DNA from 2 places in the Variovorax sp. GW823-FHT04B03 genome. Region 1 is predicted to be linked to the other one. Evidence: riboswitches for the same ligand, from Rfam matches in the RefSeq annotation. Region 1 holds a riboswitch; the other holds the start of a gene.

Region 1 (6,623 bases):
ACGGCCAGCTTGCGCAGCAGCTCCCAGAAGCCGTTGCCGAGGTCGCTGTTGCCGGAGCCCTGGCTGGCGGTCTGGCGGCGCAGCGAGGCGGTCAGCATCGCGGGCTTCGCGCGCTGCACAGCCGCTTCGAGCACGTCGGGCGAGGGGTAGCGCGCGGTGCCCAGCAGCAGGCGGCTGTGGAAGGTCTGGCCGTAGAGGACCAGGGGATCGGGGTTCGTCATGGTTGTCGTCTCCTTCGTCTTGTCTCTGGTGGCGTCGTTCAGCCGCCGGTCACCGGCCGGATCACCTCGACGCGGTCGTCCGCATGCAGCGGGTGCGCGGCATAGGCCGAGCGCGGCACGAACTCGCGGTTCACCGCCACCGCGAAAGGCGGCACGGCCTGCAGCACGGCCAGCGCGTCGGCGAGCAGCGCGCCCTCGGGCAGCGTGCAGGGCTTGTCGTTGATCAGGATGTTCATCGGGGTCGTCGTTGTTCTCGTCATGCGTCGGGCACGTCCATGCCGAAGCCGCGTGCGAGCGTGGAGCGGCCGTGCGCCAGCAGTTCCATTGCCGCGTCGAGCAGGGCGGGCGCGATCATGAAACCGTGGCGGTACAGGCCGTTGATCTGCAGCACGCGCGGCTGGGGCTGGCGAATGGCGGGAAGGTTGTCGGGCAGCGTGGGCCGGCATTGCGTCGCGATCTCGACGATGCGCGCCTCGGCAAAGCCGCTGTGCACCGCGTAGGCCGCGCTCAGCAGCTCGAGCGTGGAGCGCACGCTGGCGGGCGACAGGTCGTCTGACTCGATCTCGGTCGCGCCGATCACGAACAGGTGGTCGGGCTTGGGCGCGATGTACAGCGGGTAGCGCGGATGCACGAGGCGCGTGGGGCGCTGCAGCGTGACCTCGGGCGCATGCACGCGGATCACCTCGCCGCGCACGCCGCGCAGCGCATTCCATTGCGGCTTGGCACCGAGGCCGCGGCAGTCGATCACCCAGTCGGGCTGGCCTGCCGTGCCGGGCGAAAAGTCGGAGGGCGCACGCGGCGACTGCCAGTGCAGCGTCACGCGCGCATCGGCTTCGAGCGTGGCGCGCAGCGACGCCAGCAGCGCGCGGTTGTCGAGCTGGCCTTCGCCCGGCAGGTACAGGCCGCGCGCGAAGCGCGTGCCCAGCGAGGGCTCCAGCGCGGCGATGGCGGCGGGCGTGTCGAGTGCCTGCATCGGCGCCAGCTCGGGCACCTGCGCGCCGGTGCGCGCCAGCACGCCCGCGAGCCGCGTAGCCTCGGCGGCGTCCTGCCGGTGCCACAGCACCAGCGTGCCTTCGCGCTGGAAGAACACGGGCTGCGCCAGCGGCGCCAGCAGCTCGGGCCAGCGCGACAGAGCATGCTGTCCCATGCGCACGACCGACACCGGCGCCACGGCCGATTCGGCCAGCGGCGCGAGCATGGCCGCGGCCACGCGCGCGGCCGCGCCTTCGGCCTCGGGGCTGCCGGCTTCGTACAGGTCAATCTTGCAGCCAGCTTGCGCGAGCGTGACCGCCATCAGCCGGCCCATCAGGCCCGCGCCGAGGATCGCCGCCGAGCCGAAAGGCAGGGGATGCGGTGTGCTCATGCGGCACCTCCGTCGGCTCGCCGATAATTTTCGACATGACTCAAGCACCCACCCAGCGCTACGCACGCGTGCTCTCCATCGCCGGCTCGGACAGCGGCGGCGGCGCCGGCATCCAGGCCGACCTCAAGACCTTCGCGGCCCTCGGCTGCTACGGCATGACAGCCATCACCGCGCTTACCGCGCAGAACACGGTGGGCGTCTCGGGCATCCACGGCGTGCCGCCCGACTTCCTGAAGGCGCAGATCCAGGCGGTGGTGGAAGACATCGGCGTCGACGCCGTCAAGCTCGGCATGCTGCACGCGCCCGAGGTGGTCGAGGTCGTGGCCTGGGCCATCGACCGCTACCAGCTGAAGAACGTGGTGCTCGACCCCGTGATGATCGCCACCAGCGGCGACCGCCTGATCGCGGCCGAGACCGTGCAGGTGCTGGTGCGCGAGCTGTTCCCGCGCGCCGTGGTGGTCACGCCCAACCTCGACGAAGCCGCCTTGCTGGTCGGTCACGCCATCGCCGGCATCGACGCGCTCGACGGCGCGGCCGACGAACTGCTCGCGCTCGGCGCCAAGGCCGTGCTGCTCAAGGGCGGCCACCTGCCCGGCGACGAGGTGGTCGACGTGCTGCTGGAGCGCAGCGGCGCGCGCAAGCGGCTCGCGTCGCAGCGCATCGCCAGCCGCAACCTGCACGGCACCGGCTGCACGCTCTCGTCGGCCATCGCCGCGCACCTGGCACTGGGCCTGGCGCTGCCCGAGGCGGTCGAGCGCGCACGCACGTACATCCTCGGCGCGATGCGCGCCGGTGCGGATGTGCTGGTCGGTGCGGGCCACGGTCCGCTCAACCACGGCTTTGCGCCAGTGCCGACCCACCGCTTGCCGCTGTCGGCCGGCTGAGCCAGGCCAGCACGAAGGTCGCCGCCAGCGTCGGCAGCGCCGAGCCGAACTGCGGCGCCCATTTGGCGAGCGCGTGGTAGGCCGCGATGCCCGCGAGCCAGATCAGCGCCGCGCCCCAGTCGATGGTGCGCGTGCCGTTCGCCGACACGGCACTTCCGCTGCCCAGCCGTCCCAGGATCACGCCGTACAGCGGCACGAACACCGAACTCAGCAGCAGCAGGAAGGGTTCGAGCGTGTGCATTGGCAGCACCAGCGCGAGGCCGATGCACAGCACCGCCAGCAGCAGGCCCCAGCGCTTCACGCTCCAGCGCGGCAGCAGGCTGTGCGTGGACACCGAGCCCGAGTACACGTCGCCATAGGCGTTGTCGAGTTCGTCGATGAGGATCAGGCCCAGCGCCACCAGGCCGCCCTGCGCCAGCAGCAGCGCCATGACCAGGCTGGTGCCCGGTTCGGCCACGCTCACCACCATCACGCCCAGCGCATAGCACCAGATGTTGGCGAGCGCGTAGCCGATCCAGGTGCCGCTGAACGCGCTGCCCAGGCCGCCCGCGGCGCTGCGCTTGCCGTGGCGCGCGTAGTCGGCCACCAGCGGCAGCCACGAGACCGGCATCGCAATGACGAGGTCGAGCGCACTGAACATGCCCATGCTGCCGTTGCCCGGCCGCGCCCAGAAGGCGTCCAGGCCCTTGGCGTGAAGCTGCGTGGCGAACTGCCAGCTGAGCCACAGCAGCGACAGCACCACCAGGGGCAGGCCGAAGCGGCTCACGAAGCGGCGCACCAGCTTCACCATCGAGCCGGCCAGCAGCGCCAGCAGCACCGCACCCCACAGCAGCGTCGTCAGCACGCCGCCCCAGGCCGTGCCCAGCGCGGCGCCGAAGGCCTGTTGCCCGATGGCCTGCGTGCCTTCTCGCATGATCACGAGTTCGAAGGTGGTCCAGCCCACCAGCTGCACGATGTTGAGCAGCACCGGCAGCCGCGCGAAGGCGCTGCCGTAGGTGGCGTGCATCAGTCCGGCGCTGGCCAGCCCGGTTTCGCAGCCCAGCCGCGCCGTCCAGGCCAGCAGCCCGGCGCCGAGCAGCGAACCCAGCACGATCGCCAGCGCCGCGTCGCGCGTGCCCACGGCCGGCACCAGGTAGGCGCCGATCTGCATCACCAGCAGCCCCACGCCGAGGCTGAACCACAGCGAGGCGTGGTCGTGCCAGCCGAAGACGCGCCGGGAGGCGGGCAGGGGCGTGAGCGCTTCGTTGCCGGACGAAGCGGAACTGTCGTTGTCGTTGTGTGCCATCCGTTTGCTCCAGTGCAAAAGGTTTGGCAGGTGGGCGAGGCTCCAGTGGCGCGGCCGTCACGCGAGACAACGCGACAGGCCACCGGACCAGCTTCCCTGCGCGAGGATTACCTCAGTCAGGTTCAAAGGGACTTTCTCAGCCACACCGGTCGAAACCGGTGCAGCACCCCTAGCGAAATGTCATTTTAGGCGCGTGTGTCGCAGACGCACCGAAAAGTTCCTGCGCACGGAAGAATCCGGCCACAGCGGGCCTTGCACCCGCCGCACCGATGGCGTGCCGGGGCCGAGGGCCTATTCCTCGTGCTTTCCCGCGCCCTCGGCGGAAAAATTCTCGACCACCGATTCGAGCCACCGGCCGACGATTGCCATCTCTTCGTCGCTGAAGCCCTGGGTCAGCCGTGCGTTCAACGCGCCGAGCCCGGCCTTTGCACGCTGTCCGGCAAGCCGTCCTTCCTCGGTCTGGTACAGGCGGAATGCGCGCCCGTCGTTCGGGTCTTGCGCGCGGGTCAGGTAGCCGGCTTTTTCGAGCCGGGCGGCAAGGCCGGACATGGCCGGTGCACCGATGTTCAGTGCCTGCGCGACTTCTCCCGTCAGGGCGCCATCGTTGGTCGACAGGAAAAACATCGTGCCGGCCTGGGCTGCCGACAGCGCGGGCAGGGCGTCGCCGCGGGTTTCTTTCCAGCGCTGCACCGCCCGCTGGGCGACGTTCAGAAGAAACACCAGCCTGTATTTTTTTTGAGCTTTCATTGGATTCCTGTGGCCTGGGCGAAGGCGCTGCAGGTTACATCTTATCCGTATTTATTTCGCACGCGAAGCATATACTTCGCATGCGAATTAAATGCCATCCCTCTCGCACGGTGCGAGAGGGCAACCAGGAGAACCTATGACCGAACACGTGACCGTCGAATCCACCCAGGGTGTCCTGACCCTCACGCTGGCCAGGCCGGAGAAGATGAACGCACTGACCAATGCGATGTATGGCCGTCTGGCCGATGCCATCGCAGGCGCCGAGAGCGACCCGTCCGTCCGGGCCATCGTGATGCGAGGCGAAGGTGGCATGTTCACCTCGGGCAACGACCTGGGCGAATTTGCTGCCGTGGCTGCCGGGAAGGCCGGCAACGAAGAGCGCCATGTCGCCCGCTTCCTGCGTGCGTTGGCGAGTTCAACGCGACCGGTGATTGCGGCGGTCAACGGACGCGCAGTCGGCGTGGGGACCACCTTGCTGTTGCACTGCGACTTCGTCGTGCTGGCTGAGGATGCGCTGCTGTCCACGCCGTTCGTCAACCTGGCGCTGGTTCCCGAAGCGGCGTCGAGCCTGCTGCTGCCTGCCCGCATCGGCCACGTTCGTGCCTACGAGATGTTTGCGCTGGGCCTGCCGGTGTCCGCTGCGCAGGCCTTGGCCTGGGGCATCGCGAACCGGGTCGTTCCTGTGTCGGACCTGCACGGCGAGGCGCAGAAGGTTGCCGAGCTGCTCGCCAGCCGTGCCGCGGGCTCGTTGAAGCTGACGAAGGGCCTGATGAAGCAGGGCGCGGCCGTTGCAGCCCAGATGGACCTCGAAGGCGCGCAGTTCGTGGAGCGCCTCCAGAGTCCCGAAGCGCGCGAAGCCTTCACAGCGTTCGCCGAGAAGCGGGCCCCTGACTTCTCAAAGACTGCGGCGTAGCGGCAAGCGGGTCGGTCATCGTCCAGATGTCGGCCGACCCGTGATGCGCCGGTCCGCGGGCCCACGGGCCGGGTGAGAATCTCCGCCACGAGGGCGCCTTCGAATGCCCTGGAGGCTCCCCGCACATGACAGACGACCGCAAGCACCCGGAACCACCGGCCTCATCGCCCGCACCCCACGCGCGGCTGCGGCGCTTCCGGGTCGATGTCGGCACCATCATCTGCGCGGTCGCGCTGCTGCAGTCGCTGCTGCTGGTGGCCTTCGGCTACTGGGGGGCGGAGAAGCTGGTGTCGAAGGTGGGCGAGTCGGCGCACAAGGTCAACCACGACCGCGTCGAAGACAACATCCTTGCCTTTCTCGCGAAGACCGAGGGCCTGGTGCGCGCCATCGCCCACACGCCCGACCTGCACCCGGCGGGCCACGACGGCGAGCAGACCGCCGAGCTGCTCTGGGCCGCGCTGGAGCAGACGCCCGAAATCGACAGCATCGGCGTGGGCAGCGACGACGGCCATTTTTTGATGGCCATGCGCCACCCCGCGCCGGTGGTGCGGCAGGTGCTGCGCGAGAAAGACTTCACCACCGAGACCTGGGAGTACAAGTCGCCGCCCGACAGCGACGGCGACGAAGACCCGCGGCGGCGCTACGAGACGACGCACATCGAGGCCTTTCGCAGCGAGGACGACCCGGTGCACCAGGACTGGTTCACGCAGGCCGAGAAGGCGCAGCGCGCCGTGTGGACCGCGCCCTTCGTGCTGCCCTCGATGAAGGAGCTGGGCGTGAGCCACGCGCGGCCGAGCCGGCGGCAGGACGAGGAGGGCGTCACGCAGACGATCGTGGCGGTCGCCAGCGTGTCGCTGGGGCATCTCTCCAATCTCGTGCGCCTGTTCGGCGGCACGGGCCACGGCCACAGCGCGCTGTTGAGTGCCGACCACCACGTGATCGCGCGCAGCGACCACCCGCATTCCGTGCGCGTGCTCGAAGACCCGGACGAGGGCGTGCTCGGTGCGCTGCACACCCTCATGCTGGCCAACGGCAGCCGCGGCTGGACCGAGGACATGGCTTTTGCGCTCGTGCACGAGGGCATGCACTACCAGGTGCAGACCTCGCGCATTCCGGCCACCGACTGGCATCTGGTGAGCTGGGAGCCCGAAGAGGCGCTGCTGGGTGCGCTGCATCGCAACGTGCTGTGGTCGCTGCTGCTGGTGCTGGC
Region 2 (6,623 bases), on a different contig from region 1:
GGAGGGGCGAAGCCCCGGGGGACATTCGCGGAGCAAGGCTCCCCGTCGGCGGGAGCGTCGCCCTGAATAACGGAACTCAGGCCGGCGAATCGATCAACGCCAGCGCATCGGCGATCGACTGGCTGTCTTCCGGCCGCACCAGCTTCGCGACCTGTTGCCCGTCGCGCATGAACACCAGCGTGGGCCACAGCCGCACGTTGAACGAACGCCCCAGCGGGCGGCCGCTGCCGTCTTCCACCTTGATGCGGCGCACGTTCGGGTACTTGGCAAAGGCGTCGGCGATGTTCGGCTGCGCGGCCTTGCAGATGCCGCACCAGTTGGTGCCGAACTCCACCACGGCCGGGCCCTGGAGCGCGTCGATCTCGCTGCGGTCGGGTTGCTCGGTCTGGTACTCGGAGGTCATGGGCGGGGTCCTTGCGAATTCGTGGGAAGGAGCGCGTGAAGGCGACGGGCGCGCCACACGCTGACGGGCGTCATTGCACCAGAAACTCAGGCCGCCTGCAGGCCGTAGCCGGCGAGCAATGCGGGCAGCCCGGTCATGTCGCTGAACACGGCCACAGCGCCCGCGGCGCGCAGCGCGCCCGGACCGCTGTGACCCGACTCGCCCGTGCTGTAGCCGAACACCGTGGCGCCCGCGGCCACGCCGGCCATCGCGCCGGTGACCGTGTCTTCGACCACCGCGCAGCGCTTCGGATCGACGCCGAGCGCTTCCGCCGCAGCCAGGTACACGTCGGGATGCGGCTTGGAGCGCGGCATCTCGTGGCCGCTGAAGATGCGGCCCTCGAAACAGTCGAGCAGGCCGACCTTGGCCAGCTGCAGCTCGACCTTGTGGCGGTCGGCGCCCGAAGCGCAGGCGATGCGGCCCTTGAGGCGCGCATGGATCTCGCGGATGGCGGCGGGCGCATGGGGAATGGCGACGAGGTCGCGGTCCAGCGCCTCGTTGCGGCGGGCGCGGAAGCCGCGCAGCCAGTCGTCGGTGATCTTGAAGCCGGTCTTGGCCTCGATGAGCGCCGTCTCGTCCTTCACGGCCTTGCCGGTGAAGATGTTCATCGATTCCTCGGCCGTGAGCTGCCAGCCGAGTTCGCCGAGCATGTCGGCAAGCACGCGGTTGGTGATGGGTTCGGAATCGACGAGCACGCCGTCGCAATCGAAGAGAACGGCGGAAAAGGGGAAAGGGGTCATTGCGAGGCTGGAGTTCAGGGGTCTGGCCCCATGGTAGCAACGCCCCCTTTCCGCACGGGCAGACTCAGGCTATCGGGTCATTCACCGCCTCAGGCGACGGGGCGGATGGGGATGTACATCTCGCCGCCGCCGGCCATGAATTCCTTCGACTTCTCTTCCATGCCCTCGACCACGGCCTCGCGCTCCGCCACGCCCTTCTTGGCCGCGTACTCACGCACTTCCTGCGTGATCTTCATCGAGCAGAACTTGGGGCCGCACATCGAGCAGAAATGCGCCACCTTGCTCGAATCCTTCGGCAGCGTCTCGTCGTGGAATTCGCGCGCCGTGTCGGGGTCCAGGCCCAGGTTGAACTGGTCTTGCCAGCGGAACTCGAAGCGCGCCTTGCTCAGGGCGTCGTCGCGCGAGCGCGCACCCGGGTGGCCCTTGGCCACGTCGGCGGCGTGCGCGGCGATCTTGTAGGCAATGATCCCCTGCTTCACGTCGTCGCGGTCGGGCAGGCCCAGGTGCTCCTTGGGCGTCACGTAGCAGAGCATCGCCGTGCCGGCCCAGCCGATCATCGCGGCGCCGATGGCGCTGGAGATGTGGTCGTAGCCCGGTGCGATGTCGATGGTCAGCGGGCCGAGCGTGTAGAACGGCGCTTCGTGGCAGTGCTTGATCTGCTCGTCCATGTTGGCCTGGATCATGTGCATCGGCACGTGGCCCGGGCCTTCGATCATGGTCTGCACGTCGTGCTTCCAGGCGATCTGCGTGAGCTCGCCCAGCGTGCGCAGCTCGGCAAACTGCGCCTCGTCGTTCGCGTCGGCACCCGAGCCGGGGCGCAGGCCGTCGCCGAGCGAGAAGCTCACGTCGTAGGCCTTCATGATGTCGCAGATGTCCTCGAAGTGCGTGTAGAGGAAGCTCTCCTTGTGGTGCGCGATGCACCACTTGGCCATGATCGAGCCGCCGCGCGACACGATGCCCGTCATGCGGTCCGCCGTGAGGTGGATGAACGGCAGGCGCAGGCCCGCGTGGATGGTGAAGTAGTCGACGCCCTGCTCCGCCTGCTCGATGAGCGTGTCGCGGTAGATTTCCCAGGTGAGGTCTTCGGCCACGCCGCCCACCTTTTCGAGCGCCTGGTAGATCGGCACCGTGCCGATGGGCACCGGCGAGTTGCGCACGATCCAGTCGCGCGTGGTGTGGATGTTCTTGCCGGTCGACAGGTCCATGACGTTGTCGGCGCCCCAACGGATGGCCCACACCAGCTTTTCGACCTCTTCCTCGATGCTCGAGGTGACGGCCGAGTTGCCGATGTTGGCGTTGATCTTCACCTTGAAATTGCGCCCGATGGCCATCGGCTCGACCTCGGGGTGGTTGATGTTCGCGGGAATGATCGCGCGGCCACGGGCCACTTCGTCGCGCACGAACTCGGGCGTGATGATGCGCGGAATGCTCGCGCCCATCGGGTTGCCCGCCACGCGCTTGGCGCGCTCCTCGTTGGCCAGGTACTCGGCCATCCACTCGCGCTTGCCGTTCTCGCGCAGGGCCACGTATTCCATCTCGGGCGTGACGATGCCTCGGCGCGCGTAGTGCATCTGCGTGACGTTGGCGCCCGACTTGGCGCGGCGCGGCGTGCGCTGCAACGCCGAGGCACCGGCGCGCAGCTCGGCCAGGCGCTGCGCGTCGCGGTCTTCGTTCTTGGCGCCGTCGTCCAGCGCGTGGTGCGTGCGGCCTTCGTAGCTTTCGGTGTCACCGCGCTCGATGACCCAGGCGCTGCGCACATCGGGCAGGCCGCGGCGCACGTCGATCTCGACCTTCGGGTCGGTGTAGGGGCCCGAGGTGTCGTACAGGGAGACGGTTTCGCCGTTGGTCAGCGCCACGTCGCGCACGGGCACGAACAGGTCGGGCCGGCTGCCCGGAATGACGCACTTGTGCGAGGCGGGAAAGGGTTCGCGCGTCAGCGACAGCAGCGAGGTGAACTTGTCGGGGGCATTCATCGGAGGCACTCCTTGTTGAGGGAAAGGGTGCTCCGCAATCGCTCGTGGACCTCGGGAGGCCCGCCACCGAAAAAGGGAGTGACGGACCGAAGTCAGGGAGTGCAGCTCTTCTTACGCCGGTATGACCCGGATCAAGTTCGCGGGTCGGCAGCTTTGCCATCTCAGCACACCACATGTGTGCACCCCGGAGCGGGGCCGATTGTGCGGGCCGAAGCCCGCCGCCGTCAACCCGGGGGCTGGTGCAGGTCGCCGTCGACGTAGAACCAGCGCTCGTCCTCGCGCACGAAGCGGCTGCGCTCGTGCAGGCGGAACGCCACGCCCGTCGCGCCTCGCTGGCGGGCGACGAACTCGACCTCGGCGTGGTCGGCGTCGAGCACCGAGCGCGAGCGGATGTCCAAGCCCAGCCATTTGACACCCGGCTCGAACTCGACCGAGGCCGGCCGCTTCGACGCATGCCAGGTGGCGAGCAGGTAATCGGCACGCGCCAGCACGAAGGCCGAATAGCGCGAACGCATCAGCGATTCGGCGTCGGGCGCCAGCGTGTTCTCGAAATCGTCGAGGTAGCGCCCACAGCACAGGGCGTAGCCGATGGGCTTGTCGCGACGGTCGGTGCGGCCGCAGGGGCAGGGGCCGGGAGTGGGGTCGGTGGCGCTCATGAAGGGCTCTATTGGAACACTTGGCGCGGCGGGGGTTGAAGGTGGGGTGTGGGGGGGCTTCGGGCATGCCCGCTTTGCGAGGACCTGCCGGGGCCAAAGGCGCCGGGGCCTCTTGCGCCAATGGCTTGTGCCGCTAAAGTCGTCCGGCGTTTCGTTCCTTCAAGCTGAACACCAAAGCATGCTTTTGCGATTCCTCAAGCTGTTCTTCCTGCTCGCTGCGACACTCTCCTTGGGCGTCTTTGCCTTTCTGCACGGATTCAACGCATGGCGCGCCGGACAAATCGTTGTCACGCGAAGGGGACGTGAACCCTTTGTCGCAAGCGCCGATGGTGCATTTCCCCTCACGTTCAATATGGAAGTCTGGGGATTGATGATCATCGGGGGTGCCGTTGCGCTTTGCGGCATTGCAGGCGTCGTCAAGTTCCTCATCAACACGCCGGACCAGCGACGCACGATGCTGACCCGTATGGATGGCGTCTCGCGTCGCGAGCGCAGTGACATGGACATTCCGTGGTCGGTTGGGCTTGCCATCGTCGGGGCGGTTGTGGCGTTTTTTCTCTACTTGGGATTCAGAGTCCACGCACAGTAGCTTTGTCTGCCTGCAACCGGCCAGGAGCAGTCGGTGGCTCTTAGGTAAAGCGGACACTCAACGTCGGAGTTGACCGGTGCGCAGTGGCGTTGCGCCGCAAGACGTATGTTCACGTACACAGCCTGCGGCGCACAGCCGCTGCGTGTCCGTGTCGAACGACCTGTTAGACCACACTCGTTGTACTCCACTGAGCCTTAAGCAAAGCATATTGCAGAAGGTCGTGGTGCCGGCCTGCCCAGTACCCTGCATCCCGTTGATGCCCCTCTTGCAGAAAGCCAAGCGTTGCGAGCAATGCCAGAGACGCCTTGTTGTCAGGGTGCACCTGCGCCTCGATTCGATTTAGTTGCACCTCTCGGAACCCCCACGTGATAACTGCTTCTAGCGCTTCTCTTACGTATCCACGCCCCTGATGCGCCGGAGCGATTTCGTATCCGACTACGCAGGATCTCCAGTTTCGATTCCAGCGAAACAGGCCGCACGTACCAATCAGTCCTGGTCGGTCTTTCAGCTCCATGGCCCAGCGCGCTCCAGAAACCGGCTCTTTCCGCCAGCTCGCAAACGTAGCGACTAGCTTCCTGGCGTCCTCAAGATTGGGAATCGGATCCGACCCGAACCATCGCATGTGCTCGTGGTCACCATGGATTTGAAGGAGACTTTCCGCATCCGATTCCAGAATCTCACGCAGGGTGAGTCGGGATGTCTCGAGCGTTGGGTAGTCGACCATGAGCTGCCTGCGGTCTAACGTTTGACATGAGAGGCGGCGCCCGGCTTGCCGGGTGATGTATCTCGCAAACCTTGCGAAATAAACTGGACCGTGCGAGATATTCTGGACACTCATTCCTCCTGTAAGTGGCTTGTGGCCTGAATTTGCACAGGGATGCCTGTTTAAAACCCAGGTACAAAAATCCGCTAAACCCGGCAAGTGTGAAGTCAGCAAACTATAGCGTTGCCCGTAGACAGGGACCGGGCCCGCCGACTGTATGTTTCGGGCACCGATCAATCCGTTTTGAATCAAGGGCCGCTTTTGGGAAGAGGCCCCGTAGTCGGCTCAGGGCCCGCAAGAGACATAGCAGCATCTCTGAAGAAGTCATTCAATTTGCGAAGACCTCCGCCTGACACTGGCAGCCCGCCTGAAGAAGACGGCGATGGCCAGTAGTCCCGCAAAGGCACCTCCTTCGAGCCATGCCTCGCCCAGACGGCCATCGATCGCCACCTCCGCACGGCTTGCCTGCCCTGACCTGTAGGTCACCCAGACATCGTCGGCCAAGAAGCCCACACAGAAGTCCCCGATCTCTTTCGCGCATTCCGTGTGCAAGGAGTACCCGAGCCCATCGAGATGCGTCCCTTGCTGTTTGTCAGTGGCGACCACCCAATTTCGGTACTCGTCGTGGTCCGGGAGTCTTTTGTTCTGATCGATGAAAGTCCGTGCGTAACGGGAAACGATTTCGATGTGATCTTGCTCGGAGGGGCTGATTCGATGCGTCAGGTGCGTGGCATCAAAACACGCGATGACAAAGATCGGTGCCGCGAGGATCAGAGCGAACCAAGAAATCGCCACGCAAAGGAGCCCCAGCAGGCGTGCCAAGATCGGCGTTCGGTTGCCCTCAACTTGCCGAGCTTGTGCCATTTGGTTTGAGCCTACGTACGAAGAGCGACATTGCTGTCGCAGGCTATCGCGGGTGGGTTCGAGCTTGATGAAGTCCGAATGAAGTCTTGCGGCACATCCGACCTGTTTGGGTGGCTTTGCGACTCAAACGGATTCACGCACTTGAATGCCCGCTCCTGGCCGAAAGCGGGGCAACCGAAATGCACAGGCCCATGTCTTCTGAAACGAGAAGAACGCCCCTGCGTCGCGCTCCTACTCAGTCAACGCCTCACACTGCGCTTCAATCCGCGCATGCAGCAGCCCCAGCGAGACCGCAAGAAACCGCTGCAGCGAACTGCGCTGGCATGCATCGAAAAGCGGCGCGGAGCCTGCATCAGAAGAAGCGGCGTCGCGCCGATCCTCATCCCATTCGAGCAACTGAACCAACGTCTGCGCGCCCTGCACCACATCGCGCGCCTCGTTGAGAAACGCCGCGTGGCTTTGCAGTGAAGGAGGGAGCCGTTCGCCTTGCACCCATTCGAAGGGTTTGAATTGAGCGTTGGAACGGGAAGACGCACAGGAACAACCGGCGTCGGTGACTGCGCTTGAAGCATTGGCCATAGGCCTCCAAGGATTGC

What was found. Region 1 has a riboswitch for thiamine pyrophosphate ahead of AC1RAD_RS10230 (purine-cytosine permease family protein). Riboswitches for the same ligand answer to the same signal wherever they lie in the genome.
Region 2: linked by a shared signal. The riboswitch ahead of thiC (phosphomethylpyrimidine synthase ThiC) and the one ahead of AC1RAD_RS10230 (purine-cytosine permease family protein) in region 1 are both predicted to bind thiamine pyrophosphate.

Annotation. Positions count from the first base shown of each region.
Region 1 covers NZ_JBXAIT010000002.1:313,382-320,004, reverse strand. Annotated here, with positions in the region: gene AC1RAD_RS10250 (thiazole synthase) at 1-221, opposite strand, end outside; gene thiS (sulfur carrier protein ThiS) at 260-457, opposite strand; gene AC1RAD_RS10240 (FAD-dependent oxidoreductase) at 478-1,584, opposite strand; gene thiD (bifunctional hydroxymethylpyrimidine kinase/phosphomethylpyrimidine kinase) at 1,620-2,468, shown strand; gene AC1RAD_RS10230 (purine-cytosine permease family protein) at 2,413-3,753, opposite strand; TPP riboswitch at 3,830-3,934, opposite strand; gene AC1RAD_RS10225 (MarR family winged helix-turn-helix transcriptional regulator) at 4,045-4,500, opposite strand; gene AC1RAD_RS10220 (enoyl-CoA hydratase) at 4,637-5,413, shown strand; gene AC1RAD_RS10215 (adenylate/guanylate cyclase domain-containing protein) at 6,433-6,623, shown strand, end outside.
Region 2 covers NZ_JBXAIT010000010.1:21-6,643, forward strand. Annotated here, with positions in the region: gene AC1RAD_RS31215 (thioredoxin family protein) at 77-403, opposite strand; gene AC1RAD_RS31220 (HAD family hydrolase) at 490-1,182, opposite strand; gene thiC (phosphomethylpyrimidine synthase ThiC) at 1,272-3,155, opposite strand; TPP riboswitch at 3,247-3,352, opposite strand; gene AC1RAD_RS31230 (YchJ family protein) at 3,380-3,811, opposite strand; gene AC1RAD_RS31235 (hypothetical protein) at 3,990-4,400, shown strand; gene AC1RAD_RS31240 (GNAT family N-acetyltransferase) at 4,564-5,238, opposite strand; gene AC1RAD_RS31245 (hypothetical protein) at 5,488-5,985, opposite strand; gene AC1RAD_RS31250 (hypothetical protein) at 6,259-6,606, opposite strand.